One region of the Collinsella sp. AF16-8 genome, then DNA from elsewhere that is predicted to be linked to it. Evidence: riboswitches for the same ligand, from Rfam matches in the RefSeq annotation. Region 1 holds a riboswitch; the other holds the start of a gene.
What was found. A riboswitch is a leader RNA that binds a small molecule or an ion and turns the genes downstream of it on or off. The one in region 1 is predicted to bind thiamine pyrophosphate.
Positions count from the first base shown of each region.

Region 2: linked by a shared signal. The riboswitch ahead of thiM (hydroxyethylthiazole kinase) and the one ahead of thiC (phosphomethylpyrimidine synthase ThiC) in region 1 are both predicted to bind thiamine pyrophosphate.

Region 1 covers NZ_QRXX01000009.1:85,455-88,661, forward strand. The annotation lists gene DWW73_RS08670 (YaaA family protein) at 1-706, shown strand, start outside; gene DWW73_RS08675 (hypothetical protein) at 747-1,262, opposite strand; TPP riboswitch at 1,326-1,441, shown strand; gene thiC (phosphomethylpyrimidine synthase ThiC) at 1,434-2,768, shown strand; gene thiD (bifunctional hydroxymethylpyrimidine kinase/phosphomethylpyrimidine kinase) at 2,947-3,207, shown strand, end outside.
Region 2 covers NZ_QRXX01000004.1:101,541-104,747, forward strand. The annotation lists gene DWW73_RS05000 (LysR family transcriptional regulator) at 1-371, opposite strand, end outside; gene DWW73_RS05005 (HAD-IIB family hydrolase) at 382-1,290, opposite strand; TPP riboswitch at 1,454-1,564, shown strand; gene thiM (hydroxyethylthiazole kinase) at 1,616-2,455, shown strand; gene DWW73_RS05015 (thiamine-binding protein) at 2,459-2,800, shown strand; gene DWW73_RS05020 (thiamine phosphate synthase) at 2,797-3,207, shown strand, end outside.

The sequences.
Region 1 (3,207 bases):
CCGCGCACTGCTAGATATCGAGCGGAATGAAGGCAGCGACAGCCTGCAGGCGCTATGGAACGTGAGTGACAAACTGCTGGGGCCTTGCCTCAACACCCTGCATGAGTTCGGGCCCATCCTGAAAAACGGCGATCTCGACAATCCCGCACTCGCCTGTCACCTCTCCCCTGCCGTCATGTCCTACCACGGCATTCAATACCAGAGCATGGCGCCCGAGGTGATGGATTCCGCGCAGCTCGCATGGCTGCAAAGCCACCTGTGGATCCTCTCTGGCCTCTACGGGTGCGTTCGCCCCTTTCATGCCGTCGAACCATATCGGCTGGAGATGGGCGCGAAGCTCGCCGTTGACGATGCCCGAGACCTCTATGCGTTTTGGAGCGACAAGCTCGCGCGGGCTATCGCCCCGGCAGGCTCAAACACCACGATCGTCAACCTCGCCAGCGTAGAGTACGCCAAAGCCGTTCTGCCCCATCTCGCGGGCGACGCCACGGTCGTCACGTGTCTCTTTGGCGAAGGCATCCGCAACGGCAAGCCCATCCAGCGCTCGACCGCCAGCAAAAAGGCACGTGGTTCCATGGTGCGCTGGATGGCAGAAAACAAGCTCGAGGATGTAAGCGGGCTCACCGCGTTTGACGTTGGTTATCGTCACTTTCCCGAGCTTTCAAATAAGAACACTTTGGTCTTCCTGAACGAACAGACCTTGTAGGACCACCGCTACTTTTGAATGTGCTGCCTAGGCACGGCGTCTATTCCGCCAAGCCGTCGGCTTTGGCAACTTCGTTTGTCGAGCCATCTTGGTAGGTAATCTTAACGTGCTCTACCTCGGACACCGCAGCACCCGATGGGGGCTCCAAGCGCCATTCCGTCAGCGCGATATCCATAGTCGTAGGCACGTCGCCCTGATTCTTGAGCTTCACCGTCAGCGTTTTGAGCGCCGCATCATACGTCACGCGTTCGATTTCCTCACCAGGAATAGACCCACCGCTCAGCTGAAGCTGGACAAATCCATCGCGCGAATACCAATAGTCGCCCGGCGCGGCAACGGTATTGCCGCCCGTAACCTTCACTGTCATGATCGGCAGGGCATCGTCGGCCTCGAACTCCCATGCTGCGCCGCCGTGACCGCCAAACGTCCAGATACAAAAGGCAATCACCAGCACGGCAAGCACCGCAAAACCAATCGCGACAAGGCCATGGTGCGCACGGCTTTCCTCGGCCGATACATCCCATTGCGTCTCTCGATATAGATGCTTGTCTTCCATGTTCGCCTCCCCACAGGCACGCTCGTTATGCCAATCGTACCCATTCGAGCTATACTTGAGCCCATTACATAAACGGGGAGCTTGCAGGACAAGACGGCAGGCTGAGACTGGGCGCGCCCGCCCTGACCCGCAAACCTGATATGGGTAATGCCAACGAAGGGAGCCGTGCCAATGAGCACACAGACCGAGCCCAAGCTCGTCACGCAAATCGACTTCGCCCGCGCCGGGCAGATCACGCCGCAGATGAAGGAAGTCGCCGAGCGCGAGCATCGCGACCCCGAGTACATCCGCGAGCGCGTGGCCGACGGCCGCATCGCCATTCCCGCCAACATCGTGCATATCAAAAAGGGCATGCGCGCCTTTGGTGTCGGCGAGGGCCTGTCCACCAAGGTCAACGTCAACCTGGGCATCTCGGGCGACAAGGCCGATGCCGCCGAGGAATGGAAGAAGGTCAAGATCGCCGAGGACTTTGGCGCCGACGCCATCATGGACCTTTCCAACTCGGGCAAAACGCGCCAGTTCCGCCAGCAGCTCATCGACGAGACGCCGCTCATGGTGGGCACCGTCCCCATGTACGACGCCATCGGCTACATGGAAAAGCCGCTGGTCAAGCTGACCAAGGACGACCTGTTCGAGGTCGTGCGCGCGCACGCCGAGGATGGCGTGGACTTTATGACCATCCACTGCGGCATCAACAAGTCGGTCACCAAGACCTTTAAGGAGACCGGCCGCCTGATGAACATCGTCAGTCGCGGCGGCTCGCTACTGTTTGGCTGGATGGAGGTCACCGGCAACGAAAACCCCTTCTACGAGTACTTTGACGAGCTGCTCGAGATTTGCCACGAGTACGACGTGACGATTTCGCTCGGCGACTCCTGCCGCCCGGGCTGCCTCTACGACTCCAACGATGCCACCGAGACCGCTGAGATGATCGAGCTGGGCAAGCTGTGCAAGCGCGCTTGGGCCGCCGGCGTCCAGGTCATGGTCGAGGGCCCGGGTCACATGGCGCTCGACGAGATCGCCGCCAACATGAAACTGCAGAAGCGCCTGTGCCACAATGCCCCGTTCTATGTGCTCGGGCCGCTGGTGACCGATATCGGCGTGGGTTACGACCACATCACCGCTGCCATCGGCGGCGCCATCTCCGCCAGCTCCGGTGCCGACTTCCTGTGCTACGTGACGCCGGCCGAGCACCTGTGCCTGCCCAACGCCCAGGACGTGCTCGATGGCCTCATGGCCACTAAGATTGCCGCGCACGCCGCCGATATCGCCAAGAAGGTGCCGCACGCCCGCGACATGGACGACAAGATGGGCCAGGCACGCCGCAAGCTCGACTGGGATGCCATGTGGAAGTGTGCTCTCGACCCGGTCACCGGCAAGAAACGCTACGAAGAATCCCCCGCCGCCACCGAGGGCACCTGCACCATGTGCGGCAAGATGTGCGCCGTCCGCACCGTTAACAAGGTGTTCGAAGGCACGACGATCGACCTCGGCATGGAGGACTAACTCGTCACCGGAGCCACAATCGGTAACATGGTGTTCTTCAATTGTTGACGTGTGAACATTTGCTTACATTTGCGTAAAGATTGCATCGCCCGCCCGGGTTCGACATAGAGTCGGCCCGGGCATCTTTATAATGCTGGCTTAAAGACCCATTTGATTCCGACCGAACAAGGGAGCAAACATGGATCGCAGTAAGGTACCTGCCGTCCTGTCCATCGCAGGATCCGATTCCAGCGGTGGCGCCGGCATTCAGGCCGACATCAAGACCATCACGGCGCACCGCCTGTATGCCGAGACGGCCATCACCGCCATCACCGCACAAAACACGCTCGGTGTCACCGCCGTGCAGAATATCTCCCCTGATATCGTCGCTGCGCAGATCGACGCCGTATTTGACGATATCCGCCCCAGCGCCGTCAAGATCGGCATGGTTTCCTCTGCC
Region 2 (3,207 bases), on a different contig from region 1:
TCGCGCAGGGTAAAGTCGTAACGCGTGGCATCGAACTCGCGGATCACGTCGACAAACGCGTTAACGGCAAAGGAATAATGCTGGCAGCTCACACTAAAGTGCGGCACCTGCTCGGATGCGCCCTTGTACTTGCCCTCGAGCAGGTCGGCCTGGTCGAGCACCTGGCGCGCATAGCCCAAGAAGGTCTCGCCTTCCTCGGACACAACGACGCCCTTGTTAGTGCGCTCAAAGATATGCACACCCATCTCGTTTTCGAGATCGCGAATCGACGCGGTAATCGAAGGCTGCGACACAAAGAGCCGGCGCGAGGCCTCGGTGATGCTGCCGCATTCGGCAACCTTTACAACATATCTGAGCTGTTGAAGCTTCATGATGGCCTCCCTAGACGTCCGCGAAACCCGAACCCGCCGCATCTGCCTGACGCATAAACGACGGCATCTCCCCCGTCGCGGCGCAGGCGGCAATCTGATGCAGAGCCCCGGCAACCGCATCGTCTGCCGCAGCGCCGATATGCCAGCGCGCGGCAGCCGTGACGGCCTCGTTGGCATTGGCGACTGCAACGGAGTTGGGGACGGCACCGATCATGGGCAGGTCGTTATCGGAATCGCCAAATACGGCCACCTCGTCGGACGTCAGGTCCAAAGCGCGCGCCAGCTCCAGCGCAGCGCAACCCTTGTCCCAACCTGCTGGAAGAATGTCGAACAGGCGCACACGATTGTTGGGAAACACGAGCGAGAGTTCCGGCACCTCAGCGGCAACGCGCTCGCGTAGCTCCGCGAGCTCCTCACGCGAACGAGCACTCCAGATATTCGCCTTGAACACCGACGCGTCATCGACGACAGGACGGCACGGGGCCTCTTCGCCCTTGAGCCATGCGTTGCCGCCCGACTCCATGGCGCGGCGCACGCGCTCGGGGTCGCTCGTCACACAATAGGCATCGTTGCCCCAAAAGTCATCACCCAGGCCGTAGACCTTCAGATACGTATCGTCGGTCTCTTGCTCCAAGTAGTCAGCCAAGCGCATAAGGGCGGCGTTGTCAGTCGCATGCGAGGCTACCACCTCGCCGTCCACAAACATGACCTGGCCGTTGCAGAACGCGCCGGTCGAGAAGCACTCGGCGCGATTGCGGAACATCCAGCCCATCGCGGACGGTTGACGGCCCGAAACCGGGCCAAAGTGCAGGCCCGCCGCCTGCATGGCATGAATGCCCTCGATGGCATAATCGCTGGCGCCGTCGCGCCCGGCCGGAATCAGCGTATCGTCCATATCGGTCAGCACAAGTTTGATCATAGAGCCCCCTCGGTCATTCTTAATCCCGTCTATTGTACCGACCTGCCAAAAAGAGACAGGTTTATATTGGCAGGTTTTATCTGGGAAAACGCAAAGCCCCAGTTTTTACCTGCCAAAATAAACCTGTCCCTTTTTGGCAGGTGCGCTAGTATAGGAAACAACAGATTCGATGCGGGAGTGCCGGCGGTGCAAACCACAAGGCTGAGAGGGCATGGGGCCCAATCCTTTGAACCTGTCAGTTAATGCTGGCGTAGGGAGCATGCCGCCTTTTTAGGGGCGCTGTCTATGCACAGCGCCCCTTTTCTATGCCAAGGAGGCATGTGCAGTGATCGATTCGAAACAGCTCAAGCAAAACGTGGTCAAGGCAGTGGAGAAGATTCGCGCCACCAATCCGATGGCGGGCTCCATCACCAACACGGTGACGATTGACTTTGTCGCCAACGCGCAGCTCGCCGTGGGCGGATCGGCCGCCATGGTCTATCTGCCCGACGAGGGCGAGGCGCTCGTTGCCGGCGGCGGCGCCATCTATCTGAACATGGGCACACTCTTCCCCATCTACGAGCAGACGATTCCCCGCGCGGCCAAGGCGGCACACGACGCCGGCAAGCCCTGGGTGCTCGATCCGGTGGGCCTGGGCATCGGCAGCCTGCGCACCCAACTGGTAGGCGAACTCAAGCAGTACAAACCCGCCATCGTGCGCGGCAATGCCTCCGAGATTATCGCGCTCGCCGGCCTGTGGGGCCTTGAGGGCGAAGCGGCCGATCTGAGTCGCGTGCGCGGTGTCGATACCACCGACACGGTAGACGCCGCCCGCGGCGCCGCCGTGGCGCTCGCCCGCTACACCGGCGGCGCCGTTGTGGTCTCGGGCGAAGTCGACCTGATTACCGACGGCACGACCGTGGCCAAGTCCCACGGCGGCAGCCCGCTCATGTCCAAAATCACCGGCTGCGGTTGCTCGCAGGGCGGCGTGCTGGCCGTGTATGCCTGCGCCGCCGACCCGTTTACGGCGGCCATCTGCGGCACGGGCGTCTACAACGTTGCCGGCACGCGTGCCGCCGCCGTCGCCGATGCCCCGGCAAGCTTTAAGGTCGCCTTTATCGACGAGCTCTACCGCGCGACCGCCCAGAACATTGCCGATAACCAACTCGAGCTCGAGGAGGCATAAGCCATGTCCGAGTCCGTAACCAATGCCGGCATGAACACACTCGTCGCCGTGGCCATCGCCCCGTGCGGCACCGGCGACGAGCTGTCCGCCGAGGTCGCCGAGGTCGTGCGCGTCATTCGCGAGAGCGGCCTTCCCAACCGCACCACCTCGATGTTCACCGAGATCGAGGGCGACTGGGACGAGGTCATGCAGGTCGTACGCGACGCAACCTTTGTGTTGGCGAGCAAGGGCATCCGCACCGAAGTCGTGCTCAAAGCCGATATTCGACCCGGATTTACCGACACCATGACCGGCAAACTCGAACGCATGGAAGCGCAAATCAAAAAGCAGGAGGAAGCACGATGAGCATCCGCGACAACCTTGATATCTCTGCCTATCTGGTACTCGGCCCCGAAAACACCCTCGGGCGACCCGTGGGCGATGTGGTGGCTCAGGCGCTCGACGCCGGATTTACCTGCATCCAGGTGCGCTCCAAGGTGGCAAGCGCCCGCGAGATCATCGCACTGACGGGCGATGCCGCCCAGGCCATCGCCCAGGCCGGCAAAACCGGGCAGGTCGCGCTGCTGATCGACGACCGCCTTGACTGCGTACTTGCCGCACGCGAGCAGGGTATTGCCGTCGACGGCGTGCACGTGGGCCAGAGCGACATCCCCGTCGAGGTCTGCCGCAAACTTTTGGGCCCCGATGCCATCGTGGGTCTTTCGGCCCGCTGCGAGGAGATGCTCGAGTACGTCAAGACCGCCGACATGAGC